2 regions of the Arthrobacter sp. YAF16 genome follow, and region 1 is predicted to be linked to the other one. Evidence: predicted binding sites of a transcription regulator. Region 1 holds the regulator's gene; the other holds the start of a gene.
The links. Region 1 encodes LexA, which represses DNA repair genes until DNA is damaged. Its sites were predicted from a motif close to TCGAACANNTGTTCGA; they were not measured.
Positions count from the first base shown of each region.

Region 1 (14,973 bases):
CGGAAATTGGCGCCGGATCCGGGGCGGCGTCGCTTGGGTTGCTCATAGCAACCATTCTAGGGTCCGCGCCCGTGAGAGACTTTATCGGTGAGAATCAGCGACTTCTGGCGGCTTATGGACGACGAGTTCGGGGCGGGATATTCCCGGGTCCTCAGCAGCTCCCTGGTGCTGGCGGGTGTGGGCGGACGCACCGCGGACCAGGCGCTGAGCGCGGGCGTACCGCCCAAACAGGTCTGGCTGGCGCTCTGCGATGTCCAGGATGTGCCCGCCGAACGGCGGCTCGGCCGCGACGTTAAGCCGCGCTGACCGGGCCCTCCCCGGCGCCGCGCCGGCACCGGTCCGGCACCGGTCGTCGGGCATCGGACGACTGACACGCCGCTGCGATTGTTCGAATATCTGTTCGGGTCGGGCTATGCTTTTTTCAGAGCGTTATCCACATACGCGACGGCGGCGGCAACTTTGTCAGTGGCTGCCACTAGCGTCAGGGATGACATAACAACGGCCGCGACGGCCACTCTCCAGCGAGAAAGTATTAGAGGTGTGAATCATGGCCGCAGCCCCGGATCGCCAGAAGGCGCTCGACGCAGCGCTAGCCCAGATTGACAAGCAGTTCGGCAAGGGCTCCGTCATGCGCCTGGGCGACGAAGTCCGCGCACCCATCGAGGTCATCCCCACCGGCTCCATCGCACTGGACGTGGCCCTCGGAATTGGCGGCCTGCCCCGCGGCCGCGTCGTCGAGATTTACGGCCCTGAGTCCTCCGGTAAGACCACCGTCGCGCTGCACGCCGTGGCCAACGCCCAGCGCCAGGGCGGCATCGCCGCATTCATCGACGCCGAGCACGCCCTCGACCCGGAATACGCCGCCAAGCTCGGTGTGGACACCGACGCGCTGCTCGTCTCCCAGCCGGACACGGGTGAGCAGGCGCTTGAAATCATGGACATGCTGATCGGCTCCGGCTCGCTGGACGTGATCGTCATCGACTCCGTCGCCGCTCTGGTACCCCGCGCCGAAATCGAAGGCGACATGGGCGACAGCCACGTCGGCCTGCAGGCGCGGCTGATGAGCCAGGCGCTGCGTAAGATCACCGGCCGGTTGAGCCAGACCAAGACCACGGCAATCTTCATCAACCAGCTGCGCGAGAAGATCGGCGTGTTCTTCGGCTCCCCGGAAACCACCACCGGCGGTAAGGCGCTGAAGTTCTACGCCTCGATCCGCATCGACGTCCGCCGCATCCAGACCCTCAAGGAGGGCGCGGACTCTGTCGGCAACCGGACCAAGGCGAAGATCGTCAAGAACAAGATGGCTCCGCCCTTCAAGATCGCCGAATTCGATATCATCTACGGCCAGGGCATCTCCCGCGAGGGCGGCATCATCGATATGGGTGTCGAGCACGGCCTGATCAAGAAGTCCGGCTCGTGGTTCACCTACGACGGGGACCAGCTGGGCCAGGGCATGGAGAACTCCCGGCGATTCCTGCGGGACAACCCGGAACTCGCCGCCGAACTCGAGCGCCTGATCAAGGAAAAGCTCGGCGTCGGCGTCAAGGCCGCCGACCCGGAGGAATCACCGAAGCTGAAGGCCGTTGACGGCTTCTAACAGCCGGGCCTCCGCCGCACGACGCCGTAAGGGGTCAGGATTCTCTTCCCGGAATCCTGGCCCCGGCGTCGTTGACGGCCCCGGCGACCCGCACCGGACCGTGCAGCCGGCGCCCGAGCAGGATGCCGACGCTGATCCCGCCGCCGTGGCACGCGCCGTCGTGCTGCGGCAGCTGACCAACTCGCCCAAGAGCCGGCTGCAGCTTTCCCGCAAGCTGGCCGAGCGCAACATCCCGGACGACGTGGCCGAGGCCGTCCTTGACCGCTTCGAAGAGGTCGGCCTCATCGACGACGCCGAGTTCGCCGATATGTGGGTGCGGAGCAGGTCCCAGACGCGGAAGCTGGCCAAGGGCGCCCTGCGCCGGGAGCTGGCTGAGAAGGGCATCGACGAGGAGACCGCTGCCGGCGCCCTCGAACAGCTCAGTGACGAGGACGAGGAAACCGCAGCGCGGGAACTCGTGGAACGCAAGGTGCGGAACGCGAGGGGACTGAAAGACCGTGCCGAGCGGGACAAAACGGTGCGTCGGCTGGCCTCCATGCTCGCGCGAAAGGGCTACCAGCCGTCGCAGGCCTTCCGGATCGTGGGGGAGGTCCTGGACGCTGCCCTCGAAGAGCAGGACGGCGGTGCCTGATGCGATGCCCTTCGCGGCATCGAAACGAGGCATCCGCGAATACGGCCACGCCGAACCGGTACCCTTAACAGGTGAGTTTGACCATTCCTTCCCCCGCCGCCGGCGGAGCCCCTTATCCGGATGAGACTGGCCCGGCCCGCACCTACCAGGTGCGGACCTTCGGCTGCCAGATGAACGTGCACGACTCCGAGCGGATGTCCGGAATGCTCGAAGCCGCCGGTTACGTCCGCTCCGAAGGCGAACTGGCCGACGTCGTCGTCTTCAACACCTGCGCGGTGCGGGAAAACGCCGACAACAAGCTCTACGGCAACCTCGGCATCCTCCGCCCGGTCAAGGAAGCCAACCCCGGCATGCAGATCGCCGTTGGCGGCTGCCTGGCGCAGAAGGACCGCGAAACCATCCTCAAGAAGGCGCCCTGGGTCGACGCCGTCTTCGGAACGCACAACGTCGGCGCCTTGCCCGCCCTGCTGGACCGCGCACGCCACAATGACGAGGCGCAGCTGGAAATCCTGGAATCGCTCGATGTGTTCCCCTCGACGCTGCCCACCAAGCGTGACTCCGTCTATTCCGGCTGGGTCTCCATCTCGGTCGGCTGCAACAACACCTGCACCTTCTGCATCGTCCCCGCGCTGCGCGGCAAGGAAAAGGACCGCCGGCCCGGCGACATCCTCGCCGAAATCCAGGCCCTCGTCGACGACGGCGCCATCGAAGTCACACTGCTGGGCCAGAACGTGAACTCCTACGGCGTCGAGTTCGGCGACCGGCAGGCGTTCTCCAAGCTGCTGCGCGCCTGCGGCGGGATCCCCGGGCTGGAGCGCGTCCGGTTCACCAGCCCGCACCCGGCCGCCTTCACCGACGACGTCATCGACGCCATGGCCGAGACCCCCAATGTCATGCCGCAACTGCACATGCCGCTGCAGTCCGGCTCGGACAAGGTGCTCCGGGAGATGAAGCGGTCCTACCGTTCCACCAAGTTCCTCGGCATCCTGGACAAGGTCCGGGAGAAGATCCCGCATGCCGCCATCTCCACCGACATCATCGTCGGGTTCCCCGGTGAAACCGAGGAGGACTTCCAGGCCACGCTCGACGTCGTGGAGAAGTCCCGCTTCGCCACCGCCTTCACCTTCCAGTACTCCAAGCGGCCCGGCACGCCTGCCGCGGAACTCCCGGACCAGCTGCCCAAGGCCGTGGTCCAGGAACGCTTCGAACGGCTCACCGCCCTGCAGGACCGGATCGCCGCCGAGGAGAACGCCCGCCAGCTGGGCCGCCGCGTCGAGGTCATGGTGACTGCGCAGTCGGGCCGAAAGGCCGGGGAAACCCACCGCCTCTCCGGCCGCGCCCAGGACCAGCGCCTAGTGCACTTCTCCGCACCGGACGGCGCCGAAGCACCCCGCCCCGGAGACCTCGTCACGGTGACAATCACCGAGGCCGCGGCGTTCCACCTCGTCGCCGACCCGGCCACTGCCGACGACTACAGCCTGCGCCGCTCACGCGCCGGCGACGCCTGGGACCGGTCCCAGGCCGATTCCTGCGGCGCTCCGGCCGCCGGCAGCGGCTCGGGAGGCACATCCGGCGTTTCGCTGGGCATGCCGAGCCTCCCCGTCCGCGGCCGCTAACCCCGTGCCCGCCCCCGCCCCTTACGACGGCCCCGACCCTGCCGGCGCCCCCGACGATTCCGCGGCACCGGGAAACTCCGGCGCCGCGGAACCGACACCGCCGGTCATCGCCGTCGTCGGGCCCACCGGCTCCGGAAAGTCGGATCTGGCTGTCTCGCTGGCACTGGCCCTCGACGGCGAGGTCGTCAACGCCGACGCTATGCAGTTCTACCGCGGCATGGACATCGGTACGGCCAAGATCACCGCCGCCGAACGCCGGGGAGTGCCGCACCACCTCCTGGACATCCTCGACGTGACCGAGGAGGCCAGTGTCTCGGACTTCCAGCAGCAGGCGAGGGCCGTGATTGCGGACATCCACGCCCGGGGCAAACGGGCCATCCTGGCCGGCGGCTCAGGCTTATACGTCCGCGCCGCCCTGGACGTGCTCGAATTCCCCGGAACCGACCCCGCCATCCGGCGCCGCCTGGAAGCGGAGGAGGCAGCGGCCGGCCTCGCGCCGCTGCGTACCCGGCTGGAACTCGTGGATCCGGTCTCGGCCGGGCGGCTGGGTGATGCCCGCCGCGTCATCCGGGCACTGGAGGTCTTCGAACTGACCGGGCGGCCCTTCAGCTCCTTCATGCCCACCCGCGAGTACTTCCAGCCGGCCGTGCAGATCGGGCTCCAGGTGGACCGCGAACAGCTGCGGGCACGCCTAGCCGCCCGGGTTCACGCGATGGTGCAGCAGGGGCTGCTGGCGGAGGTCCGGCGCCTCGACGCCGAAGGGCTGCGCCGCGGCAAGACCGCCTCGCGGGCACTGGGCTACGCGCAGTTCCTGAAAGTCGTCGACGGCGCGGCGGACCAGGAGCAGGCCGCCGAAGAGACCATTGTCGCCACCCGGCAGTTCGCCCGGCGCCAGCTCACCTGGTTCCGCGCCGACCCCCGGATCAACTGGCTTGACTGGCAGGACCCCGGACTGCTGGCGAAGGCCACTGCGCTCTCCCGCTGAAGATCTCCCGCTGAAGCCACCGCCAAAGATCCATCGCTACGGATCCCGGCGCTGCGGCTTTTGACGGGGTGGCCGGTGTCACGGTTCCGTCCCGGCCCGGCCGGAACGGTAACCTTGGAGCATGGACGAAACCCTTGCCACGGCCGCTGACCACCATGCTGCTTCAGGCACTGCCGCGCTCGGCGGCCTGAAGTTCTCGAAGGGCCACGGAACCGGCAACGACTTCGTCCTGATCGCGGACCCCAACGGTGCCCTCTCCGTCACCCCGGAGCAGGTCGCCGCCCTCTGCGACCGCCACCGCGGCATCGGTGGCGACGGACTCATCCGCGCCGTTCCCTCCCGGCTGCTCGCCGAAGGCCGGGAGCTGCTTGCCGACCACCCCGCGGCCGAATGGTTCATGGACTACCGCAACGGTGACGGCTCGCTGTCGGAAATGTGCGGCAACGGCGTCCGCGTCTTCGTCCACTTCCTCATCAACGAGGGACTGGTCGACCTGCCGGCCGGCGAGTCGCTCACCATCGGAACCCGCGGCGGTGTGAAGACCGTGGTCCGCACCGCGGCCGGCTACGCCGTGGACATGGGCCCCTGGGAGTTCATCTTCCCGGGAGAAGCAACCGCGCGGGCCATGGATTCGCTGGTCAGCGCCGACGGTCTGGAAGTCGCCAGGCCCGCGCTGTCCGTAAGCATGGGGAACCCGCACACCGTGGTCGCGCTGGCGGAACTCGCGGAACTCGACGCCACGGACCTCTTCAGGGCACCCCGCGTCGACCCGGTGCCGCCGCACGGGACCAACGTTGAGTTCGTCGTGCCGTCCGAGCCGCTCGTTCACGACGGTGTCGGGACCATCACCATGCGCGTGCACGAAAGGGGAGTGGGGGAGACCCTGTCCTGCGGGACCGGCGCCTGCGCCGCCGCCGTCGCGATCCGGCACTGGGCCGGCCAGGGCGCCCCGGACACCTGGAACGTTGCGGTTCCCGGCGGCGTCGTCGGCGTGAAATTCTTCCTCGCCGCGGACGGCCACGAGCACGTGGAGCTTAGCGGCCCGGCCGTGATCGTTGCTAGCGGGACGCTTTCCTGACCCGCAGGATCCGGAAGGATTTTGACGTGCTCTCGCGGGTGACGCTGAAGCTGCTGTCGAGCTCCGCCGTCAGCCAGCGCTGAAGCGAATCCGAACCAAGGTTCTTCTGGACCACCAGCCAGGCCGACCCGCCCGGGGCAAGGCGCGGCAGCCAAAGCAGCAGCAGGGCGTGGAGTTCGTCCTTGCCGATCCGGATGGGCGGGTTGGACCAGATCGTGTCGAAGCGCAGTTCCGGGTCGACGTCCCCGGGTGCGCTGGCCGTGACATTCTCCAGCCCCAGCAGGGCTGCATTTTCATTCGTCAGCGCCACGCAGCGCTCATTGACATCCACCGCATAAACCCGGGCATGGGGCGCCCTCAGGGCCATGGTCAGCGCGATCGGCCCCCAGCCGCAGCCGATGTCCAGCAGGTTTCCCTGCGGTGCCGGGGCCGGGACGTCGGCCAGCAGGACGGCGGTCCCTTTATCGATTCCATCCGGGCTGAAGATTCCCGAGGACGTCTGCAGTTGCCGCTGCTCGCCGGCAAGCTCCACGGTCAGTGGCTTGCGGGTGAACGGCCCGGCGGGCTGGGCGCTGAAATAGTGTGCAGACTCCATAACTGGCCAGATTAGTTGGCGGTCCGGCGGTATGGGAAACCGGCCCGGACACGCCAGCGACCGGCACAGCCCCGCCGCGCCGTGGCCACCGCACGGTCTGCTAATCTTAAAAACATGATCCTTAACTTCAAGTAACCGGCACGGGCCTTCGATTCGTTGTCGAATGTCCCGTCCCCGCAGCGACGCAGGTAGTTACCTTCCGCTCAGTGCGCCCCCTCCGTGATGCAAACATCACCCGCTGGCGCCAGACCACTTGGAGTCAAGCCTTGAAGCCAAAGGGCTTTAAACCAAAGCAGTGCCCGGCAGCAGTTGCCGCAGTGCTGAACGGACCGTTTCTCACCGCCACACGGCGCCATCAGACGCCATTCCCCTCCCATATCCACCGCCCCGCTCCCTTGTTTAGCGCTTTGCCAGGGAGCCCCGCCCGGCCAGCGGCGCCGCAGCCGCCAGGCAACCCAGGAGGCACGGATGACCAATAGTCGTCAGCCCAGCGCGAATACCGCGCCACGAAACACCGAACAGCACTATTCTGAAGTTGTAGACCCTTCAAAGGAGACCATGACCAGTCAGCCCAACACCGGACCCGATTCAGCCGCCCAGGACATGAGCCCTGCGGAAATCCAGGCTGTCATCGACCGGATCCTCTCCAAAGACGCCCCCGCCCCGAAGACCGGACGCAGCGCCGACGCCGGGCACCCCGGCGAGTCCAAGGCGGTGTTCGGCAAGGCCCAGGCGATTTCGCGGCTGGATGAGGAACACAGCAGCTACGACGGCGACCAACAGGACCTCGAGGAGCGCCACGCGCTGCGCCGAACCGCAGGCCTGTCGACGGAACTCGAAGATGTCACCGAAGTCGAGTACCGGCAGCTGCGCCTCGAGCGCGTTGTGCTTGCCGGGCTTTGGACAGAAGGCACCCTCGCCGATGCCGAGAACTCCCTGCGCGAACTGGCAGCCCTCGCGGAAACGGCCGGTTCCGAGGTGCTCGACGGGCTCGTCCAGCGCCGCGCCAAGCCCGACCCTGGCACCTTCCTGGGCTCCGGCAAGGCCCAGGAGCTCAAGGACATCGTGATGTCCACCGGCGCCGACACGGTGGTGGTCGACGCCGAACTCGCCCCCTCCCAGCGCCGCAGCCTGGAAGACATCGTCAAGGTCAAAGTCATCGACCGCACGGCCCTGATCCTGGACATCTTCGCCCAGCACGCCAAGAGCCGCGAGGGCAAGGCCCAGGTGGAACTGGCGCAGCTCGAATACCTGCTCCCGCGCCTGCGCGGCTGGGGTGAGTCGATGTCCCGCCAGGCCGGGGGCCAGGTGGGCGGCGCCGGAGCCGGCATGGGTTCGCGCGGCCCCGGTGAAACCAAGATCGAGCTGGACCGCCGCCGGATCCGCACCCGGATGGCCAAGCTGCGGCGCGAAATCGCCGCGATGAAGCCGGCCCGGGAAACGAAGCGGGCCAACCGGCGTCGTAATGCCGTGCCGTCGGTGGCGATCGCCGGCTACACCAACGCCGGTAAGTCCTCGCTGCTGAACCGCCTGACCGACGCCGGCGTCCTGGTGGAGAACGCCCTGTTCGCCACCCTGGACCCGACGGTCCGCAAGGCCGAAACCTCGGACGGCCTGGGGTACACCCTCGCCGACACCGTGGGCTTTGTCCGCTCGCTGCCGACCCAGCTGGTGGAGGCCTTCCGCTCCACCCTGGAGGAGGTCGCCGACTCGGACCTGATCCTGCACGTCGTCGACGTCTCCCACCCAGATCCGGAGGGCCAGATTGCGGCCGTCCGCAAGGTGTTCAGCGAAGTCGACGCCCGCAAGGTGCCGGAAATCATCGTCCTGAACAAGGCCGACGCCGCCGACCCGTTCGTGATCGAACGGCTCAAGCAGCGCGAGCCGCGCCACGTTGTGGTCTCGGCCCGCACCGGGGAAGGCATCTCGGAGCTGCTCAAGGCCATCAGCGAGGGCATTCCGCGGCCCAGCGTCAAGATGGAACTGATGATCCCGTACAACCGCGGGGACCTGCTCAGCAAGCTGCACGAGACCGACGCCGAGATCATCAGCCTCGACCACGAGGAGACCGGCACCCGAGCCGTGGTGATGGTGCGCGAGGGGCTCGCGGCCGAACTGGATTCCTTCGTCAGCAATGACTGAACCAGCGGAGGCTGAAGGGGCGGCCGCGCCGTCCCAAAGCGGCCCGTCCGGCAGCAGCCCGTCCGAAAGCGGCCCGGCTAAAGACAAGGTTAAAAGCGGCCCGTCCGGCGAGCAGTTCGTGGTTGAACTGCTCGACCGGGCGGTCGCCGGCATGGGCGGCCAGAGCCGCGACGGCCAGCACGAAATGGCACGGCAGGTGGCGCGAGCGATCGAGACCGGCGACCACCTGCTGGTCCAGGCCGGCACCGGCACCGGCAAATCCCTGGCCTACCTGATTCCGCTGATCGCCCACTCGCTGGTCAGCGACAAGCCCACCCTTGTCTCCACCGCCACCCTGGCACTTCAGACCCAGATTGTCGGCAGGGACCTGCCCCGGCTGCTCAAGACCATCACCCCGGCCCTGGAGCGGCCGGTGAAGGTCGCACTGGTCAAGGGCCGGTCCAACTATGTCTGCCGCCATAAGCTCGAAGGCGGCTTCCCCTCCGAGGAACCGTCCGAGGGCCAACTGTTCTCCCTCGGCGAGGACACCTCGGTGCCGCACTTCGCCGCCGCGATGGGCGGCCCGTCCTCGCAACTCGGCAAGGAAGTGGTCCGGCTCCGCGAATGGGCCGAGGACACCCACACCGGGGACCGCGACGAGCTCATGCCGGGCGTGACCGACCGTGCCTGGCGGCAGGTCTCCGTTACGTCCATGGAGTGCCTGGGCGCGCAGAAGTGCCCGCTCGCCGCCGAATGCTTCAGCGAACTCGCCCGCCAGAACGCCGCCGATGCCGATGTGGTGGTTACCAACCACGCCATGCTGGCCGTCAGCGCCTTCGAGGGCCTGGCCGTGCTGCCCGAATACGACGTCGTGGTGGTGGACGAGGCGCACGAACTGCAGGACCGGGTCACGGGCGCCGTGTCCGGCCAGCTGTCCGTGGCCATGGTCCACGCCGCCGCCTCCGGCGCCCGCAAGCACACCGGGATCACGGTAGATGCGCTCAATAACGCCGCGTCCAACCTTGAGCTCGCCATCGAGGGCGTTCCCAGCGGGCTGATGCCGAACGGACTGAACAGCGAACAGCTCGACTGCGTGGACCAGCTGCGCGACGCCTGCCGCGCCGCGCTCTCCGATTCAAAGGGGGACAGCGCCAACACGGCCGACGGCGGCCGGCAGCTTGCGCGGTCCCGGCTGATGGTGATCCTGGAACTGTGCGAACGGCTCCTGGCCGCCAAGGAGAACCGCGAGGTGGTCTGGTTCTCCCGCAACAGCAGCTTCGACCCGCAACAGGGCTACTCGCAGCCCGATGACTCCGCGCCGGCCCTGATCAACATCGCCCCGCTCAGCGTCGCCGGTCGGCTCCGCGAGGGACTGTTCGCCGACCATACAGTCGTCCTGACATCGGCAACCCTGGCGATCGGTTCGGCTTTCGAGCCGGCGGCCGGAGGGCTCGGCCTGGTGGGCCCGGGCGCACCCAGCTGGACGGGCGTCGACGTCGGTTCGCCCTTCGAATATCCGAAGCAAGGCATCCTCTACGTTGCCAAGCACCTGCCCAAGCCGGGCCGGGGAACATCCCCGGAAGCCCTCGATGAGCTCGAGAAGCTGATCCGTGCCTCCGGCGGCGGCGCCCTGTGTCTCTTCTCTTCCCGGCGCGCCGCCGAGGAGGCGGCCGAGGCGATGCGTCCCCGGCTGGGCCTGAGCATTCTCTGCCAAGGCGAGTCGACCATGACCGCGCTCGTGAAGCAGTTCGCCGATGAGCCGGACACCTGTCTCTTTGGCACCATGTCGCTCTGGCAGGGTGTCGACGTGCCCGGGAACTCCTGCCGCCTGGTAGTGATCGACAGGATCCCGTTCCCGCGGCCGGACGATCCATTGATGACCGCCCGCTCCCGGGCTGTGGCCCAGTCCGGCGGCAACGGCTTCATGAGCGTCTCGGCGACCCACGCGGCCATCCGCCTCGCCCAGGGCGCCGGCCGGCTGATCCGTTCGACGTCGGACAAGGGCGTGGTGGCGGTCCTCGATTCCAGGCTGTCCACCGAACGGTACGGAGCGTTCCTCCGGGCCGCCCTGCCCCCCTTCTGGCCCACTACCGACACCTCGGTGGCCTTGGCCGCCCTGGAACGCCTCGCCAAGGAGAGCCCCGCCAAGCAGCCCGCCACGTAACCGGTGAAGCGGCCCGCCAAGCAGGCTGCCGCCGGCCGGGGCCGGGCCGGGGGTATGTGGGCCGGCGCTTGCGTTCCCGCCCGCTTTTTCCGCGCCCGGGACCGGCACTGCCGGGTCACCGCGGCACCGCGCGGGCGGGCGCGCCGTCAGTGTGCCAAGAACCGGGCGGGAGCGCAGAAGGCCCCGTCCGGAACTGCGGACGGGGCCTTCGAGCTGCCGGGAGATGGGCCGGCCGGAGAGTGGTGTGGCAGGGGCGCTACAGGGAGCGCAGCACCGAGACGACCTTGCCCATAATGACGGCATGGTCGCCGAGGATCGGCTCGTACTGGGTGTTCTGCGGGAGCAGCCAGGTGTGGCCGTCCCGCTGGCGGAACGTCTTGACCGTTGCCTCGTCATCGAGCAGGGCGGCCACGATGTCCCCGTTGACGGCATCGTTCTGACGCCGGACGACGACCCAGTCGCCGTCGCAGATGGCGGCGTCGATCATCGAATCGCCTGCCACCCGGAGCATAAACAGTTCGCCGTGGCCCACCAGTTGGCGCGGCAGGGGCATCACGTCCTCCACCACCTGATCGGCCAGGATCGGCCCGCCGGCGGCGATACGGCCCACGAACGGCACCATGGCCGTGTCCGTGGCGCTGGCAAGCTCCGAGACGGCGAGGCCGCCGACAGCCCGCAGGCCGCTGGACTTCTCCACGCCGGAAATCCTGGTCGTGCCTTCATCCAGTGTCAGCGGCATGAGGACTTCCATGGCGCGCGGCCGCTTGGGGTCCCGCCGCAGGTAGCCGAGCTTTTCCAGTTGCGAGAGCTGGTGGGTGACGCTGGAGAGGCTGGCGAGCCCTACCGTGTCGCCGATCTCGCGCATCGAGGGCGGGTAACCGTTGTCCGTCACGGAACGCTGGATGGTCTCCAGGATCTTTTTCTGCCGGACGGTCAGGCTTTTCGGCGCCCGGCCGGTTTGGGGGCTGCGCTGGGAAGCCCTCCCGCCGGCGGCTTGTGCTGCCATGTTCGCCATGCCTTTCCATTCCGCCCGGCCGCTGTGGCTACCGGGACCTGCCGAGCTGAAAATGTCAGACCCCGCTGATCAACTGATGTTCATCAACACAAGTGGTTGTCCTGTGATTCAAAAGTAGGCCAGCCAACAAGGTTTTTCAAACATTTGTTCTAGCGAGTCTCGACAATGTTCGTTCATAAGTGCTAAAACAGGAATAGCAATGTTCGAATATGTGTTCGAAGCTCCACCCTTGGTCCGGTCCACTGGTTTCGGTTCTGTGTTCGAAGTTTCGGGTTCGAGGGTTCGCATTCAAGGGTTTTGCGTTTGAAGGTTAGGCCGGTTGGCGGCAGGTACGAGGAGTACGCCGGGCGGCACAGGTATTTCCAGTGGCACAGATAAGTCCAGGAGGGCTCAGCTCATGTCAGCAGTAAGCGCTATTTCCGGTTCGCTGGTTTCCATCCCCATGGAGGCCGCACCCGCGGCACCAGCCCGGCAGGCTCGGCTGCGGCTGACCCGCCGCGGCCGGTTCGTCTTCTTCGGGCTGCCGCTGGTTCTGTTGGCCGTCCTCGTCCTGTCACTGTCCGGCTTCCTGAATGCTCCGGCCAAGGCCGCCGACTCGGCCGCGGAGCTCTCGCTCACCCCGACGGTCACCGTCACGGTCCAGCCGGGGGAGTCCCTCTGGGCCATCGCCGGTGCCGTCGCCCCGGAGCGCGACCCCCGTGACGTGGTCGCCGACATCGTTCAGCTCAACAACCTCGGAGCCGCCCGCGTCCTCCCCGGCCAGCAGCTCTACGTACCCTCCAAGTAAGCCCTACCTGGGCGAGTGGCGCGCCGGGCCATCGGTGCCGCCGGGCGGCCATTCGCGGTCACAGTTTCGGGGCGGGGCCGGGTCTCACTTAAACTGGGCAAGTGACTGACCAGCTAGAGCGCCTCAACCGACTGCCCCTCCGGACCAATCTGCGGGGACTGCGCCCCTACGGTGCGCCCCAACTGGATGTCCCCATCCTGCTGAACGTCAACGAAAACACCCACGGAGTCCCGGCGGACGTCCGCGCCGCCATAGCCGAAGCCGTGACGGAGGCCGCTGCGGGACTGAACCGGTACCCGGACCGCGAGTTCACCGAACTGCGGGAAGCCCTCGCCGAGTATCTCGGCCACGGACTGGATGCCACCAACATCTGGGCAGCAAATGGCTCGAACGAAGTACTGCAGCAAATCCTCCAGGCCTTCGGTGGCCCGGGACGCACCGCGCTCGGCTTCCCTCCCACTTACTCGATGTACCCGCTGCTCGCCGCTGGCACAGACACCGAATACATCGTCGGTGTACGCGCCGAGGACTACGGGCTGAGCGCCGACTCGGCGGCCCGCCAGGTCCGGGAGCTGAAGCCCAATGTCGTCTTCCTCTGTTCGCCGAACAACCCCACCGGCACAGGCCTGGGGCTTGACGTGGTCGAGGCGGTCTACGAGGCCGGAGAAGCAAGCCAGACCATCGTCATCGTCGACGAGGCCTACCACGAGTTCGCCCACGACGGGACGCCCAGCGCCCTGGCGTTGCTGCCCGGCCGGGAGCGGCTGATCGTCTCACGCACCATGAGCAAGGCCTTCGCCCTGGCCGGCGCCCGGCTCGGCTACATGGCGGCGGCGCCGGAGGTGACGGATGCCCTGCGGCTGGTCCGGCTGCCGTATCACCTCTCCGCCATCACCCAGGCGACGGCGCTGGCCGCCCTGCACCACCGCGTCGCGCTGATGGCCGACGTCGAGGACATCAAGCGCCAGCGGGACCGGATCGTGACGGAGTTGACCCGGATGGGCCTCAAGCCGGCCGCTTCGGATTCGAACTACGTTTTCTTCGGCGGCCTCGAGAACCCGCACGAGACCTGGCAGGGTCTGCTCGACGCCGGCGTCCTCATCCGCGACGTCGGCATTCCCGGCCACCTCCGCGTGACCGCCGGAACTGAGACGGAAACCACAGCGTTTCTGGAAGCCCTGGAACGGATCCTGACCGGCCACGAAGTGCAGTCCGCCTAGACTTAAGCCAGGACCCACGCACACCGCCCCGTTCGCCGGGCGCCCGCCACATCCAAAGGACACCCACATGAGCAACACCGGATCAGCCGCTGCCCGGACCGCACGCATGGAGCGGACCACCAGCGAATCCTCCGTCCTGGTCGAGATCAACCTTGACGGCACCGGCGTCTCGGACATCAGCACCTCGGTACCGTTCTACGACCACATGCTGACCGCGCTGAGCAAGCACTCGCTGATCGACATGACGGTCAAGGCCACGGGCGACACCCACATCGACGTCCACCACACCGTGGAAGACGTCGCCATCACCTTCGGCGAGGTCCTCCGCACGGCGCTGGGCAATAAGGCCGGCATCCGCCGCTTCGGCGAGGCCACGGTCCCGCTGGATGAGGCGCTCGCGCAGGCCGTCGTCGACGTCTCCGGCCGGCCCTACCTGGTACACGCCGGCGAACCGGCCGGCCAGGAATACCACCTGATCGGCGGACACTTCACCGGGTCCCTGACCCGGCACGTCTTCGAAGCCATCACCCTGCACGCCGGGATCTGCCTGCACATGAATGTCACTGCCGGCCGGGACCCGCACCACATCGTCGAGGCCCAGTTCAAAGCCTTCGCCCGTGCGCTCCGGGCCGCCGTGGAGCCGGATCCCCGCGTCGAGGGCATTCCCTCCACCAAGGGCGCACTGTGACCGGCAAGGTGCTCCGGGACGGCGCCATCATCGACCCCGACGCCGCGAGGAAGCCGGCTTCGCCGGAGGGCAAGCCCACCGTCACCGTGCTCGACTACGGTTCCGGCAACGTCCGCTCGGCCGTCCGCGCCCTGGAACGCGCCGGCGCCGAGGTCATCCTCAGCTCCAAGCCCGAAGACGTGCTCAACGCCGACGGGCTCGTTGTCCCCGGCGTCGGTGCCTTCGAAACCGTCATGAACGAGCTCAAGGCCGTTGACGCCGTACGCATGATCGGCCGCCGCGTCGCCGGCGGCCGCCCCGTGCTCGCGATCTGCGTCGGGCTGCAGGTCCTGTTCGAAGCCGGCGTGGAACACGGCACCGTCGCCGAAGGCATGGGGGAGTGGCCCGGCAAGGTCGAGCTCCTCCCGGCCGAGGTCGTGCCGCACATGGGCTGGAACACGGTCACCGTGCCGGAGGGCTCCCGGCTCTTCGCCGGC
Region 1 is NZ_JBFRDC010000011.1:34,447-49,419, forward strand. It holds gene AB4Y91_RS15945 (MarR family winged helix-turn-helix transcriptional regulator) at 1-46, opposite strand, end outside; gene AB4Y91_RS15950 (DUF3046 domain-containing protein) at 88-306, shown strand; gene recA (recombinase RecA) at 548-1,597, shown strand; gene AB4Y91_RS15960 (regulatory protein RecX) at 1,743-2,228, shown strand; gene miaB (tRNA (N6-isopentenyl adenosine(37)-C2)-methylthiotransferase MiaB) at 2,300-3,844, shown strand; gene miaA (tRNA (adenosine(37)-N6)-dimethylallyltransferase MiaA) at 3,951-4,829, shown strand; gene dapF (diaminopimelate epimerase) at 4,951-5,907, shown strand; gene AB4Y91_RS15980 (class I SAM-dependent methyltransferase) at 5,888-6,502, opposite strand; gene hflX (GTPase HflX) at 7,061-8,644, shown strand; gene AB4Y91_RS15990 (ATP-dependent DNA helicase) at 8,637-10,787, shown strand; gene lexA (transcriptional repressor LexA) at 11,044-11,793, opposite strand; gene AB4Y91_RS16000 (LysM peptidoglycan-binding domain-containing protein) at 12,245-12,589, shown strand; gene AB4Y91_RS16005 (histidinol-phosphate transaminase) at 12,691-13,809, shown strand; gene hisB (imidazoleglycerol-phosphate dehydratase HisB) at 13,877-14,497, shown strand; gene hisH (imidazole glycerol phosphate synthase subunit HisH) at 14,494-14,973, shown strand, end outside.

Region 2 (14,973 bases), on a different contig from region 1:
CGTCCCGTGATGGCCACCCGGGCGCCCCGGGCCGCCAGACCCAGCGCTGTGGCCTTCCCGATTCCGCCGGTGCCACCGGTGATCAGGACCGTCTTGCCTGCCATGGATCGCATTCGGGGCTCGCTCTCGCTGCTGGTTCGCCGGTCCACGCTTCCGCCTGCGGACCTAGACAGGACTGTCTATGCCGAACGAAGCTACCAGACAGAATTGTCTGTGCACAAGCCGGGGCCGTCGACGGCCGGAGCTGCCGCGCCGCGCGGGCCAGCCGCGGGCGTAAGCTCGTGCCATGGCGAGATATTTCGATGTGCACCCCGACAACCCGCAGCCGCGATCCATCACGCAGGTGGTGGAGATGGTCAAGTCCGGCGGCCTGATCGCCTACCCGACCGACTCCTGCTACGCCCTCGGCGCACAGCTGGGAAACCGGGACGCGCTGGACAGGATCCGCGCCATCCGGCACCTGGACGATAAGCACCACTTCACTCTGGTCTGCAAGGACTTTGCCCAGCTCGGCCAGTTTGTCCAGATCGACAACGACGTGTTCCGCAGCATCAAGGCCGTGACGCCGGGCAGCTACACCTTCATCCTGCCCGCTACCAAGGAAGTGCCGAAGCGGCTGCTGCACCCCAAGAAAAAGACGGTCGGTGTGCGCATCCCGGACAACAAGGTGGTCCAGGCGCTGCTGGCCGAACTCGGCGAGCCATTGCTCTCCAGCACGCTGCTGCTCCCGGACGAGGAAGAGCCGCTGACCCAGGGCTGGGAAATCAAGGAGAGGCTGGACCATGTGGTGGACGCCGTCATTGACTCCGGGGACTGCGGAGCCGAGCCGACAACCGTCATTGATTTCTCCAGCGGCGTCGCCGAGGTCGTCCGCCACGGCATGGGCGATCCGTCGAGGTTCGAATAACGCCGGGAACAGCGACCGCCGGCTTGGCCCGGCGGGTACTTGCCGCGACGCCCCCGGCCCCCTAGTGTTCGGATCATGGCCGCGCCCGGGGGAAACGCACGCTGTCGACAACGCATGACGCCGACGCTGCTGTCCGTGGCGTGCCTCGTCATTGGGGCGGTGACGGCGGGCTGCGGTTCGGCTCCGCCGGCGGAGCCGGCCGGCGAGCCAGCACTGACCAAGCTGCCGGCAGCCTCGGCCGCGGCCGGGACGGGAGCCGGACTGTCGCCGGGCATGACCCTGGCGCCGGCGCCGCCCGTTCCGCCAGCCCCCGCCCGGCACGGTGCAGATGAATGCCTGCCGCAGCATGCCGGGGTCGCCGCGGCCAACGGGCCCCTTGAGTGCCAGTACTTCACTTCAGGCTCGATGATGCCGGCCTCTGTGCCCCGGGGTCCGGGACTGAGTTCCGGCGACTACGCCGTAAGGTTCAGCAGCGTGGGTGGCCACGCACTGATGACAGTGCGGATCCGCTGCGCTTCGTACGTGGTCAGGGTCGGCATTGCCGGCGAAACAATCACACCGGACCCGCGGACACTGGAAAGCTTTGTGGGCACGTGCAACTTCCCGTGGGACCAGGAACAAGCACGGATGAAGCGCTACCTTCAGGCTCCGCTTCAGTTTGCGCGCCGGGAAAGCGGCATTGTGCTGCACAACCCGGAATGGGGAGTCACGCTGTTCGGCACCCCGTACGAGGCCGCCTGATCCCCCAGACCCCTCCTCCCGGGCCCGTGCCCGCACGTCCGGCCGGAACCTTCAGCAGGGTCGGTCAAATGTCAGCCCCCGGGGCTACACTTTAATTCGAACATATATTCGAAAAAGGGTGTGTTGTGGGCGTAATCATCGGGCCGCGCGTGATAGATGCGGGCACTTCCCTGCTGTCGGTCCTGGTCTCGCCGGTGGCGGTCGCCGCCGGCTATCCGTCGCCGGCGCAGGACTACTTTGACGGCAGGATCGACCTCAACGAGCACCTGATCAAGGACATCACCAGCACCTACGTCGTGCGGGTGTCAGGGGACTCGATGGAGGGCGCCGGCATCAGCGACGGGGACGAGTTGATCGTCAACCGGGCGCTCGAGCCGCGCGACGGGTGCGTCGTCGTCGCCGTCCTCGACGGCGAACTCACCGTCAAGCGCCTCCGCGTCACCCCGTCAGGCGTGGTCCTGCAGGCGGACAACCCGCGCTACCCCGACATCCGGGTCCCCGCCCTCTCCGACCTGGTCATCTGGGGCGTCGCCACCCGGTGCCTGCACCATGTCTGAGACCAATGTCTGAGCCCCATGCCTGAGGCCCGGCCCGGCGGCAGTATTGCCCTCGTGGATGTGAACTGCTTCTATGCCAGCGCCGAACGCGCGTTTGATCCCTCACTGGAGGGCAGACCGGTGGTCGTGCTGTCCAACAACGATGGTTGCGCCGTCACCCGTTCGCCCGAGGCAAAGGCCCTCGGCATCCCGCTCGGGGAACCGTGGTTCAAACTCGCCCCGCGGGCCAAGGAGTGGGGGCTCGTGGCCAAGTCCAGCAATTACGAGCTCTATGGCGACATCAGCGCGCGGGTGATGGAACTCCTGGGCCGGTATTCGGCCTGGCTGGAGGTCTACAGCATTGACGAGGCCTTCCTGGGCGTGCGCGGAAACCCGGAGGAACTGCTGCTGCTGGGGCAGGCCATGAAGACGGCGGTCCGGCGGAACGTCGGTGTTCCGGTGTGCGTCGGCATTGCCGGGACCAAGACCCTGGCGAAACTGGCCAACAAGTGGGCCAAACACAACCCGGCGTTCGACGGCGTCTGCCACTGGGATTCCGTTCCCGCCGACCGGCAGGAACGTCTCATGGCCGGCCTGTCCGTGATCGAGCTCTGGGGCGTTTCCACGCGCCTGACCAAACGGTTGAACGCGCTGGGGATCCATACCGTGCTTGACCTTGCCAGGGCGGACCCGGTCCGGATCAGGGACCGTTTCTCGGTGGTGCTTATGCGCACGGTCTTGGAACTGCGGGGGACGCCCTGCATCCCGCTCGAAGAGGAACGCATCGGCCGCGACCAGCTGATCTTCAGCAGGTCGTTCGCGACGCCGATCAGCACACCGGCCGGAATGCGCCAGGTCGTCGGGATCTACGCGCAACAGGCCAGCGCCCGGCTCGCCCGGCACGGCCTGCAGGCCAAAGTCCTGACTGCTTTTGCCGCCACATCCCACTACAACCCCCGGGACAGTTCGCACCCCTCGGTGTGCGTTTCGCTGCCGATGCCCACCGCGGACCCGGTGCTGCTGGCCAGGGCTGCCTACGCCCTGCTCCCCCGGATCGACGACGGCGTCAAGTATGCGCGGGCCGGCATCATGGTGACCGACCTGCGCCCGACAGCCAACCAGGCCCCGCTGGCCGTGTTCGAGAACCCGCATGAGGAGCGCGGCATCGGCCCGCTGCTGGAGGAGGTCAGCCGGAAGTACGGCCGGGGCTCCATTGGTCTGGGCCACGCCGGAATCCGCGGCGGCCCCGACTGGACGATGAAGCGCGACATGCTCTCCCCGCGCTACACAACCCACTGGGACGAACTCCCCTTGGTCAAGGCCGCCTGACGGCGCCGGCACGAAGGTAGGACCGGGGCACCGTGGCACTGTGGCACCGGGGCACCGCAGTGCGCCATGCCGCCCGGACTCCGGCGCGCAGCGCCGCCCTGATCGATCAGGCCGTGGTCCGGACCCGCTGCAGGAAGGAATCCAGGATCCGTCCGGCGTTCTCACCTAGCCGGTCATCGACCGCCGGACTCTGCGGTCCCGCCACGTGCAGCCGATCCCACAGCAACAGGAGGGCCGCCAGCACCTCGGAGAGCCCCGTATCCGCCTCCGCGCGCCGCCGCAGCAGCCGGAGGTGCGCCGCCTGCAGGGCCGGTCCCGGAGAGCAGGCCAGGTCGCGGCTGAAGAGGCGGCGGCAACGGTCATAGGCGGACAGGCCCTCGACCGGGAGGCCCGCGATTTCATACGCCGCCACCAGGGCCAGCCAGGCCCGTTCATTCAGCGGCTCCAGCCGGACGGCCGACTGCGCCCAGCGGATCCCGTCGTCGTGACGACCCAGGAGCGTTGCCGCCTCGGCGGCGGAGATCATGGCCGCCACGCGTTCGGCGGCGTGACGAGTACGGGCTTCGTCGGCCCAGTCGGCGACGAGTTCAAAACCGAGGAGAGGCTTGGCGGAGAGTTCCAGCGCTTCGACTAGGAACCGATAGGCCCTCGCCGGCGCGGCAAGGTCAGCTGCGCTGAGCAGGCAGCGGAAGCGCGAGAGGTCCAGGTCCACGAGGCCGGGATCGAGCACGTATCCGCTGTTCGCGGTCCGGAGTGGTCCCGTTTTGGTCTGTCCCGGCTGGATTGCCCGGCGGATGCCGCTGACATAGCTCTCCAGCGTGGCCACGGCCCCGTCGCTGGCACTTGGCCCCCAGAGGATTTCGATCAGCCGGGTCTTGGAGACAGGCGTGCCCAGGTTCAGCAGGAGAATTTCCAGAATGTGCCGCGGCTTGCAGCCGCCCAGATCCGCGGCCGTGAGTGCCACACCCTCACGGCGGACTTCCAGTGATCCAAAAAGCTGAACCGATATGGCTGGTGCTGTTGCCGGCAAGTTGTGCATGATGTTCTCCGATTTCCCGGGCCCCGTTGCAATCGCGTTGGTCAAAGACATGCCGCCTCCCGGAGCCACCGTGACACGGTGGCCCGGAGGCAGCAAGCGTAGGAAACTACCCGATTTTCGGGAGGCCAAAAGTCGGGTAGGGGCATCCGTGCGTTGAGTACGCACCCCCGAGGAAATACAGGTAGCCGGCAGCCTGGCCAAGTAGCTTCCGGGGGCAAGCAGGGCTCCTTCAAGTAGCTGCACCCTCACCCGGGTCTGTCGCGCCGGGCCGTCGTTCGCTCCACGCCCCCCTCGGAGCGCCCGGGAATTTCGGCTGAAGACCCCGCCGGCGCACCGGCGCCATGTGCCCGTAACGGGAGCAGAATTGAAGCAGGCAACTTCACGTCCACAGCCGCGTCAAGGTCTAAGAGGGTGCGCTATGAACACCGGGAATGTTCGCGTCACGCTGCTGCTCGCGGCGGTCCTGCTGGGTGCCGCGGGATGCGCACCGGGAGGCGGGAACACGGCTCCGGCGAGCGCATCCGCGAAAGAGGGCATGCAGATGGGCTCCGGAGCCTCCGGCGGCCCGCCCGGCAGTTCGTCCGCGGCGGCGTCGACGGCGGCGATCACCGTGCGCGACTTTGCGTACGGCACGCCGCTGGTCGTCGCCGCCGGGGCGCAGGTCACCGTGACGAACATGGACAGCGCCGAGCACACGGTCACCGCGGACGACGGCCCGGCGTTCGACGTCGACGTCAAGGGCAGCGGCGGCACCGCCACCTTCACCGCGCCGTCAAAGCCGGGAACGTACGCCTATCACTGCACCTTCCACCCCGGCATGCACGGAACGCTGACGGTCAAGTGAACGTCCCGATCCGCAGTGGGACGCGGGGACGGGACCTGGCCCTGCGGTCGCTGACGGCCGTGGCCCTGCTGATCGACGCCGGGGTCCACCTCCATCTCGCACCCGGCTACCAGGCCGGATCCCCGCAGGGTATCGGCCAGGGCACCCTCTTCCTGCTCGAATCCGCGGCGGCGGCGCTCGCCGCCCTGGCGGTCCTCCTGCGCGGCAGCAGGACCGCCTATGCGTTCGCCTTGCTCGTGGCGTTGAGCGCCTTCGCTGCCGTCGTGTTCTACCGCTACGTGGACCTGCCCGCATTCGGCCCGTTTCCGGCCATGTACGAGCCCGTCTGGTACCCGGAGAAGACGGTCAGCGCCATTGCGGAGGGTGCCGGAGTTGCGCTGGCGGGCATCGGCCTGGCTTGGACCCGGCACGCCGGCCAGCCCTCGCCGACCGGCCCGCCAGTCCGCCGCCGCCCTGACCGACCCCCGAGCTGAGAAGTGCGTTGTTAGCATTGGGGGCGAGGTGACCATGCCCCACAGATTCCCGCGCCGTGCGGCGGCCGACGTGACCGCCGCCGTGGCTGCCTACCTCGGCGCCGGCAGCTGGCTCGCATGCCTTGGCTCCCCCGGCGTTACAGCCGGTGTCCTGGCCGTCGGCGCCGGCGCCGCCGTGCTCGTCCGTACGGCCGGGTCCATCCTGCTGCGGGAGCCCCGCGTGTGCACGCCGGCCGACCGCGTCACCCTGGTCCGCGCCGTGCTGGTGGCGTGTTGCGCTGCCCTCACGGTCGCCGGCATCCTTGGCCGGCAACCGCCCGCCGCGGTCCTCGTCTTCCTGGGCGCCGCAGCCTTCGCGCTCGACGCCCTGGACGGTCCTGTGGCGAGGCGGACCGGGACCGCGTCCGCGGCGGGAGCGCGCCTGGACACCGAGACCGATGCGGCGCTCACCCTGGTGCTGTCCTGCGCCGCCGCGGTGTCCACCGGGGCGTGGGTCCTCCTGATCGGACTCATGTACTACGCGTTTGCCGTCGCGGGCAGGTTCCGTCCGGGCCTGCAGAAGACTCTTCCCCCGTCGCCCCTCCGCAAGGCCATCGGTGCACTTCAGCCCTTTGCCCTGCTGCTGGCCCTGACGCCGGGTGTCCCGTCCGCGGCGGGCACGACGGCGCTCCTCGTGGCGCTTGCGCTCCTACTCTTCTCGTTTGGCCGTGACACCGCCGCGCTGGAGCGGCTGCACCGCTCCGGCCCCGTTGCTGCCGCCACTCCGGGCACCTTCAATAGCTGAAGTACCGGTGCTACCTTGCAGTGATGGACACTCGAACCGAATCAATCCCGGTGTTGGACCTGGGTGCGGCGAGAAACGACGACGGTTCATTCAACCCCGCCTTTGTTGCCGACCTCCGCGACGCCAGCCACCGGGTGGGCTTCTTCCAGTTGATCGGCTATGGCGCCACCGGCGCGCAAGTCGATGAGCTCTTCGACGTCACGCGCCGGTTTTTCAATCTTCCGGAAGCGGACCGGCTGGCGCTGGACAACCGCAAGTCGCCGCATTTCCGCGGCTACACGCGGCTCGGCCACGAAGTGACGCAGGGACGGCCGGACGCACGGGAACAGCTGGACTTCGGTCCCGAGCGCCCCGCCCTGCGCGACTACCCGGCCGAGCAGCCGTACTGGCTGATCCAGGGGCCCAACCTCTGGCCGGATAAGGCCCTCCCGGAGCTACGCACCGTCGCCATGGCCTGGGCCGACCGAATGTGCGTGGTGGGCGCGGAACTGCTGCGCGCGATCGCGGTCTCGCTGGAACTTCCGGAAGACCACTTCGCCGCCGCCTTCGAGGGGACACCCGCGTGGATGGCCAAGCTCACGCACTACGTCGGCGGCGTGGTCCCGGCGGCCGGAACCCAGGGCGTCGGTGCGCACGCCGACTACGGCTTCGTCACCCTCCTGCTGCAGGACCGGGTGGGCGGCCTGGAGGTGCGGCCGCACGGCAGCGACGACTGGATTCCGGTGGCGCCGCTCGAAGGGGCTCTGGTGGTGAACCTGGGCGAAATGCTGGAGGTTGCGACCCAGGGGTACCTCTCGGCGACGATCCACCGGGTGCAGGCGCCGCCGCCCGGCGTCGACCGCTATACGGTTCCGTTCTTCTGGTCGCCGCGGCTGGACGCCGTCATCGATCCGGTCCCGCTGCCGCCGGCCCTGGCGGCGCAGTCCCGCGGGCTTTCGGACGATCCGGACAACCCGATGCTCGCCTCCTACGGGGCGAACGTGCTCAAGGGCTGGCTCCGCGCCCACCCCGAGGTCGCCAGGCTGCACCACCCCGAACTGGTCCAGTAAGAGGGTCCGTTTCTAGTCCTTGCTCCGGGCCCGGCTGGGCTGCACCCGCGGCGGCTCGCCGGGCATTTTCGGGAAGTCGGGCGGGAAGGGAAGCTCGCCGAGACCCGCGGCCACGTCCCGTTCCCACCACCCGAGCAGGGCCTCGATGGAGCCTGGGCTGGCATGCATGTCCGCCCACGGATCCCCGGTGGCCTTGAGCCGGGCGGGAACGGTGGCGACGGTGAAGTCCTTGGGGTCCGCGCCGTCCAGCTCGTCCCACTCCAGCGGGCAGGATACGGTGGCGTCGGGCAGCGCCCGCGGGCTGTAGGCCCCGGCCATGGTGCGGTCACGGTTGGCCTGGTTGAAGTCGATGAACACCCGCGTGCCGCGTTCCTCCTTCCACCACGCTGTGGTGACCTTCTCCGGCATCCGGCGCTCGAGTTCGCGCGCGGCGGCGATGACGGCGTGCCGCACCTCGAGGAACTCATGCGCGGGCTCGATCGGTGCGAAGACGTGGAGCCCGCGGTTGCCGGAGGTCTTGATGAAGGCCGTCAGCCCCGCTTCGGCCAGCACCTTGCGCAGTTCCTGGGCCGCCGGCACGGCGTCCCGGAAGCTGGTGCCCGGCTGCGGGTCAAGGTCGATCCGCAGCTGGTCCGGGTTGTCCGGGTTCGCAGCCCGCGACGCCCACGGGTGGAAGACCACCGTGTTCATCTGCACCGCCCACACCGCGGCGGCTATCTCATCGATCACCAGCTGGGGATGCGACCGGCGGCTCGGATAGACCACGTCCACGGCCCGCACGAAGTCCGGGGCCCCCTTGGGCGGGTTCTTCGAGAAGAACTGCTCGCCGTCGACGTCGCCGGAGAACCGCTGCAACGTGATGGGGCGGCCGCCATTAGCAGCCAGGAATGCGTCCCCGACGGCGACCATGTAGTGGGCCAGGTCCAGCTTGCTCAGGCCCGCTTCGGGCCACAGCAGCCTGCTGGGACTGGAGATCCTGACTTCCCTGCTGCCGTCTGGTCCCGCAACGGAGACCGTCGTTTCTTCCCGCGCCATGAGGATCAAGCTACCCCGGGGCGCTGTCCAAGGAAAGGAGGCAGCGTCAGGGCCGGCGGACGGTCTTGTAGATTTCGAACCAGACCACCCCGGCGGCCCCGGCCACGAGCGCCAGCAGCCAGTCCCCCGGCCCCAGCGGCCCCAGGTCGAAGGCGCCGCGCAGCCCCGGGACGCTCAGCAGCACCACCAGGAACAGCGCCGCACCGCCGACCACCCACTTCAACGTCCGGTTCCGGCGCTCGCGGAACGTCCGCCAGACCGGCAACCGCCAGGACCGGTTCACCAGGATCAGCGACAGGTTGCCGATGACCAGGGTGGCGAAGGAGACCGAACGGACGACGTCGTCCGCCTTCCCGCTGCCGATGCTCCAGAGGTAGACGCCGACGACGGCCGCCAGCACGGCGAGCCCCTGGCAGGCGGCGATGACCAGGACCCGGCGGCCGAAGATGCCCTGGCCGGCCTTGCGCGGCGGCTGGTCCATGATCGCCGGGTCGATCTCCTCGGCTTCGAAGACCACGGAGCACGCCGGGTCGATGATGAGTTCCAGGAACGCGATCTGGACCGGCAGCAGCACCAGCGGCCACTCGCTGACGAAAACCGGCAGCAGGGACATGCCGACGATCGGGACGTGGACGGCGATGGTGTACGCCAGCGCCTTGCGCAGGTTGTCGAAGATCCCGCGGCCCTGGCGGATGCCGCCCGCGATGGAACTGAAATCGTCGTCGGTGATGACCAGGTCCGCGGATTCGCGGGCCACATCGGTGCCGCGCGCGCCCATGGCGATGCCAATGTCCGCCGCGCGCAGGGCCGGGGCGTCGTTGACGCCGTCGCCGGTCATGCCGACCACCTCGCCGTTGACCTTGAGGGCACGGATCAGCCGGAGTTTCTGCTCCGGCACCATCCGTGCGAACACGCTGACGGTCCGGATGCGCCGGGCCAGTTCATCATCCGCCATGGCCTCGAGCTCGGGGCCTGTGATGACGCCCGCGCCGTGGTCCAGGCCGATCTCGCGGGCGATCGCCAAAGCCGTTCCGGGATAGTCCCCGGTGATCATCACGGTCCGGACCCCCGCCCGCGCGCAGGCCGCGACGGCGTCGGCCGCGCCAGGCCGCAACGGGTCGTTCAGGCCCACGAGGCCGAGGTACTCAAAGTCGAAATCACGCTGGAATTCCGGCAGGCTCCCGGCCCGGTCGAACACGGCGCGCGCCACGGCGAGGACCCGTTGGCCGCCGGCGGTGGCCGTCTCGACTTCGGAGGTGAGGACCGCAAGCTGGGCCGGGTTCAGGCGGCACAGCCTGGCAATCGCTTCCGGGGCACCCTTGGCGGCCACGACGTAGCGGTTTCCGTCGGGCGCGCGCCAGACGTGCGAGAGGGCCAGCAGGCCTTCGGAGAGCGGGTACTCCCGCACCAGTTCCCAGTCGGCGTGCAGGTGTTCGCTGTCGGCGAGGTACTTCGCGCCCACCGCTTTGAAGGCCTTGTCCATCGGATCGAAAGGATCCACCGGGGAGGCGAGCACACCGAACTCCGCGATCGCGTGGAAGGCCTCCGGCAGCGGCCGGTCGTCGACGGTGAAGCTCTGTCCCCCGACCACCAGCTGGCGCACGGTCATGCTGTTCAGGGTCAGGGTACCGGTCTTGTCTACGCAGATGACGGTCGCCGCACCCAGGGCCTCGATCACCGGCGAGCGCCGGGTCAGCACATGCTTTTGCGACATCCGCCACGCGCCGAGGGCCAGGAACACGGTCAGCACCACCGGGAACTCCTCGGGCAGCATCGCCATCGCGGTCGCGATGCCGGCCAGCAGTCCTTCCAGCCAGTTCCCCCGGGTCAGCCCGTACACGACCACGACGACGGCGGCGGCCGCCAGGCCGAACACGGCCACATACCGGACCAGCCGGTCGATTTCCCGTTGCAGCGGGGTGGGTTCCTGTTCGATGGAGCGCAGGGCCGAGCCGATGCGGCCCAGTTCGGTGCCCGCTCCCGTCGCCTTGACCAGCGCCAGGCCGTGGCCCTTCACCACCAGGGTGCCGGAGAAGATCCAGGGCGTCGCGTCCCCGCCTGGCCGGCCCAGCGCCTCCGCCGCGGCAAGGGCCGCGTCCGGTACCTTGCGGACCGGGACCGACTCCCCGGTCAGGGCGGATTCGTCCGCCGCGAAGTTGCGGGCCTCCAGCAGCACCGCGTCGGCCGGCACCCGGTCCCCTTCGGCGAGCACGGCGAGGTCCCCGCGCACCACCTCGCGCCCGGGGATGCGTATCTGCTCCCCGTCGCGGACCACGAGTGCGCGCGGGGAGGACAAATCCCGGAGGGCTGCGAGGGCGTTCTCGGTCTTGCGCTCCTGATAGATGGAAATACCGATCACCACCACGACGAAGGACATCAGCAGCACGCCGTCGAGCAGTTCGGCCAGCAGGAAGTTCACGGTCCCGGCGACCAGCAGCAGGAGCAACATGGGCTGGCGGATCACGGCCCAGCTCTGCTGCAGGAGATTGCGCGGCTTCGCTGTCGGAAGCTCGTTCGGCCCCTCGGCCGCCAGCCGCCGGGCTGCCTCCGCTGCGGAGAGCCCCTCCGCGACGGCGGCGGCCGGTCCGGGTGTCATCAGAGCCAGGCGGTCCGGCGCAGCGGGGGTTCGGCGCCACCGGCGCGCTGCACCAGGACTTGGTTCACTCCCGTGGTTCCGGCCTCGAATCCCAGCGCACTGGCGGCCATATAGAGCCGCCAGACCCGGGCCCGGCCCGGACTGCTGGCCCGAACGGCCTCGTCCCAGTGGCGTTCCAGGTTCTGCACCCATGCCCGCAGGGTCAGCGCGTAGTGCGGGCGCAACGCCTCGACGTCGAGCACTTCCAGGCCGCTGGCCTCCAGGGCGCCGATCATCTCGGTGAGGCTGAGCATCTCGCCGTCCGGGAAGACGTAACGCGGGATGAAGGAGTTCGGATCGGGGTCGGTCGGTCCGGCGTTCCAGGAGATGGCGTGGTTCAGCAGCCGGCCGCCGGGGCGGAGCAACCCGTGCAGCCGGGAGGCGTAGTGGCCGATCTGTTCGCGGCCCACATGCTCGGACATGCCGATGGAGCTGATCGCATCGAACGGTCCGTCCGACACGTCGCGGTAGTCCTGGATCCGGATCTCGACCCGGTCCGTCAGCCCTGCTTCCGCCACCCGTTTCCGTGCCAGTTCCGCCTGCTCGGCGGACAGGGTGACGCCGACGACGTCGGCCCCGTAGCGTTCAGCGGCGTGGATGGCGAAGCTGCCCCAGCCGCAGCCAACGTCCAGCACCCGCATGCCTGGCCGGAGTCCGAGCTTGCGGCAGACCAGATCAAGTTTTGCTTCCTGCGCCGCGTCCAGGCCCGTCCCGGGAGTGTCCCAGACCGCGCAGGAGTAAACCAGGGACGGGCCAAGCACGAGGGCGTAGAAGCTGTTCCCGACGTCGTAGTGGTGCGAGATGGCGGCGGCGTCGCGCCTGCGGGAATGCCGCCGGCCCTTGCGCGCCACGCGGGCCTCCTCGGGGGGCGGGGCCGGGTTCGGTCCCAGCGCGCCGAGCCGCACCGCGGCCGCGGCCAGGGTCCCCAGTTCCCGGACGGTGGGGCGCCGGAACGGCCCGGGCTCGGCGAATTTCCCCGCCGAGCTGAGGGCGGCGAAACTGGCAAAGATGTCGCCGGGCGCCTCAATCTCGCCGGCGACGTAGGCCCGGCTCAGGCCCAGCTGGCCGGGCGAGAAGAGGATCCGCCGCAGCGCCCGGCGTGAGTGGAACACCAGCAGCGGGGCGCCCTCCGGTCCGGCTTCCGAACCGTCCCAGGCGCGCAGCCGGAGCGGAATGTCCGTGGTACCGAGCACGATGGCCAGCGCAGCGGCCAGCCGCGACGCGGCTCCAGCAGTAGTCGACATGGTTCTTTCCTCTCAGCCGGTGGCTTGCCCCAGCCCCAATCTATTGGCAACCGGGACGCCCGAACAGGGGCCGGACGTCCCGGAATCGCGCGCTTCGGCAACGGTCGGCGGGCCGCTCTGGTGCTCGCCGCGGCCGGTGATTAGGGTGGCAGACATGGCTGAGGCATTTTCGTCCCTCGTGGACGCGTTCAAGAACGTGGGGGTGTCCCGGGCGTACGGCGCTCCCGTGCAGCTCGACGGCGAGGAACTGATCCCCGTGGCGCTGGTGTCGTTCGGGTTCGGCGGCGGGAGCGCCCCGGCCTCCGAGGACGCTCCCGCGGGGTCCGGCGGCGGGGGCGGCGGCTTCGTCCTGCCGCTTGGCGTTTATGCCCGCAGCCGGGGCGGCCGCGTCGTGTTCCGGCCCAACCCGGTCGCGGTGCTGCTCGGCCTGGCACCGGTGGTCTGCGCTGTTGGTTTGATGCTGCGGGCTGTGTCACTGCGGGGACTCCTGCATGGCCGCCGCTGAACTCGCGCTGACCATCGACGTCGACGGCACGGCAGTATCCGGGATCTACGCCAGGCCGCCGAGACCCGCCGCGACTCTTGTCGTCGCCCACGGCGCAGGGGCCGGGATGGAGCACCCGTTCCTTCGGGGTTTCACCGCGACCTTGAACGACGACGGCGTCGCAACGCTGCGGTTCAACTTCCCGTACCGCGAGGCGGGCCGGAAGTTCCCGGACCGGCCGCCGGTGGCCATCGCGGCCTGGCGGGCGGCGATGGCCGCGGCCGCTGCCCGTTCCGAGGGCGAACCGCTCTGGGCCGCCGGGAAGTCCTTCGGCGGCCGGATGGCGTCGATGGCGGTCGCGGAGGGCATGCCCGCGGCCGGTCTGGTGTACCTCGGCTATCCGCTGCATCCGCCGGGCAAACCGGAGAAACTGCGTGACGGACACCTCTACGGGCTCACCGTGCCGATGCTGTTCCTCCAGGGCACCAGGGACACCTTCGCCACCCGCGGGCTGCTGGAGTCCGTGGTGGAGCGCCTCGGCCCGGCCGCGACGCTGCAGTGGCGTGAGGGCGGGGACCATACCTTCGCCGTGGCCGGGGCGAAGCGGTCGCCGGAAGAGATCGGGGCGGGCCTTGCGGCCGCGGTGGCGGATTTCATCCGGCTGCACAGCGCCGACCCGGCCTCCGAGGGCGCCCGGTGAAAGGGACGGAGGTGCCGGGCACCCGCACCGGCCGGCCGGGATCACTGGGCGACGGCGACGTCCCCGCGTGGTGGCAGCGGCTGGGGTTGCCGGGGCTGATCGACATCCACACGCATTTCCTCCCCGAGCGGATGCTGCGGCGGGTCTGGGCGCATTTCGATGAGGCCGGACCGCTGGTGGGCAGGCCCTGGCCGATCACCTACCGCACGGACCAGGACAGCAGGTTGGCCCGGCTCCGGCAATTGGGGGTCCGACGCTTCACCGCCCTTACCTACGCGCACCGGCCCGGGATGGCGGCGGACCTCACGGACTTTGCCCTGGACCTCGCCTCGGCTGAGCCGGACTGCGTGCCCAGCGCCACGTTCTACCCGGAGGACGGCGTGCTGGGGCAGGTCGAGTCTGCCCTCCACCGCGGCGCGCGCGTCTTCAAGATCCACGCCCAGGTGGGCGGTTTCGACCTGCGCGAGCCGGTCCTGGACCCGGTCTGGGGACTCCTCGCGGACGCGGCCGTTCCCGTGGTGGTGCATGTGGGCAGCGGCCCGGTGCCGAGGGCCGGGTTCACCGGCCCGGACAAGCTTGAGGGCGTGCTGCGCCGGCATCCCGGGCTCACCGCCGTCGTCGCGCATCTGGGCACGCCGGAATACGGGGAATTCCTTGCCCTGGCCGAAAAGTTCCCGCGCGTCCACCTCGACACCACGATGGCGTTTACCGACTTTTTTGAAGAGGTGGCCCCGTTCCCGGCCAGGCTGCTGCCGAGGCTATCGGAATTTGCGGACCGGATCGTGCTCGGCAGCGACTTCCCGAACATCCCGTACCCCTACGCGCACCAGCTTGAGGCACTCGAACGGCTCCGCGACAAGGAGCCACGGCTCGACGACGGCTGGCTGCGGGCGGTGTGCTGGTTCAACGGCGAACGGCTGATCGGCAGCTGATCCCCAGTTGTTCCGGTTGCGGGCAATGGTTCCCATAACGGCTCCGAGGCTGAATGATGGTGCCCATGAGCAAACCATATGAAGCGTCCCGGCGCGTCGAATCCAGCAATCCCGAGGCAGTGGCAACAGCGGTCCGTGAGGCCACCCACGAACTCCGCGACGAACTTCAGCGCGACGGGATCGAGGTCAGCTTCCAGGACCTGGCCCTGCTGGGCCATTCGGAATCCTGGGACGGCGAAGG
Region 2 is NZ_JBFRDC010000005.1:53,393-68,365, reverse strand. It holds gene AB4Y91_RS11690 (SDR family NAD(P)-dependent oxidoreductase) at 1-104, opposite strand, end outside; gene AB4Y91_RS11685 (L-threonylcarbamoyladenylate synthase) at 287-907, shown strand; gene AB4Y91_RS11680 (hypothetical protein) at 1,022-1,648, shown strand; gene AB4Y91_RS11675 (LexA family protein) at 1,774-2,205, shown strand; gene AB4Y91_RS11670 (Y-family DNA polymerase) at 2,224-3,513, shown strand; gene AB4Y91_RS11665 (AfsR/SARP family transcriptional regulator) at 3,620-4,477, opposite strand; gene AB4Y91_RS11660 (cupredoxin domain-containing protein) at 4,971-5,396, shown strand; gene AB4Y91_RS11655 (hypothetical protein) at 5,393-5,869, shown strand; gene AB4Y91_RS11650 (CDP-alcohol phosphatidyltransferase family protein) at 5,904-6,653, shown strand; gene AB4Y91_RS11645 (isopenicillin N synthase family dioxygenase) at 6,677-7,702, shown strand; gene ligD (non-homologous end-joining DNA ligase) at 7,715-8,737, opposite strand; gene AB4Y91_RS11635 (cation-translocating P-type ATPase) at 8,784-11,333, opposite strand; gene AB4Y91_RS11630 (class I SAM-dependent methyltransferase) at 11,333-12,616, opposite strand; gene AB4Y91_RS11625 (hypothetical protein) at 12,771-13,121, shown strand; gene AB4Y91_RS11620 (alpha/beta hydrolase family protein) at 13,108-13,800, shown strand; gene AB4Y91_RS11615 (amidohydrolase family protein) at 13,812-14,732, shown strand; gene AB4Y91_RS11610 (hypothetical protein) at 14,798-14,973, shown strand, end outside.
Region 2: the regulator LexA is predicted to act here: its motif matches at 1,745-1,760, upstream of AB4Y91_RS11675 (LexA family protein).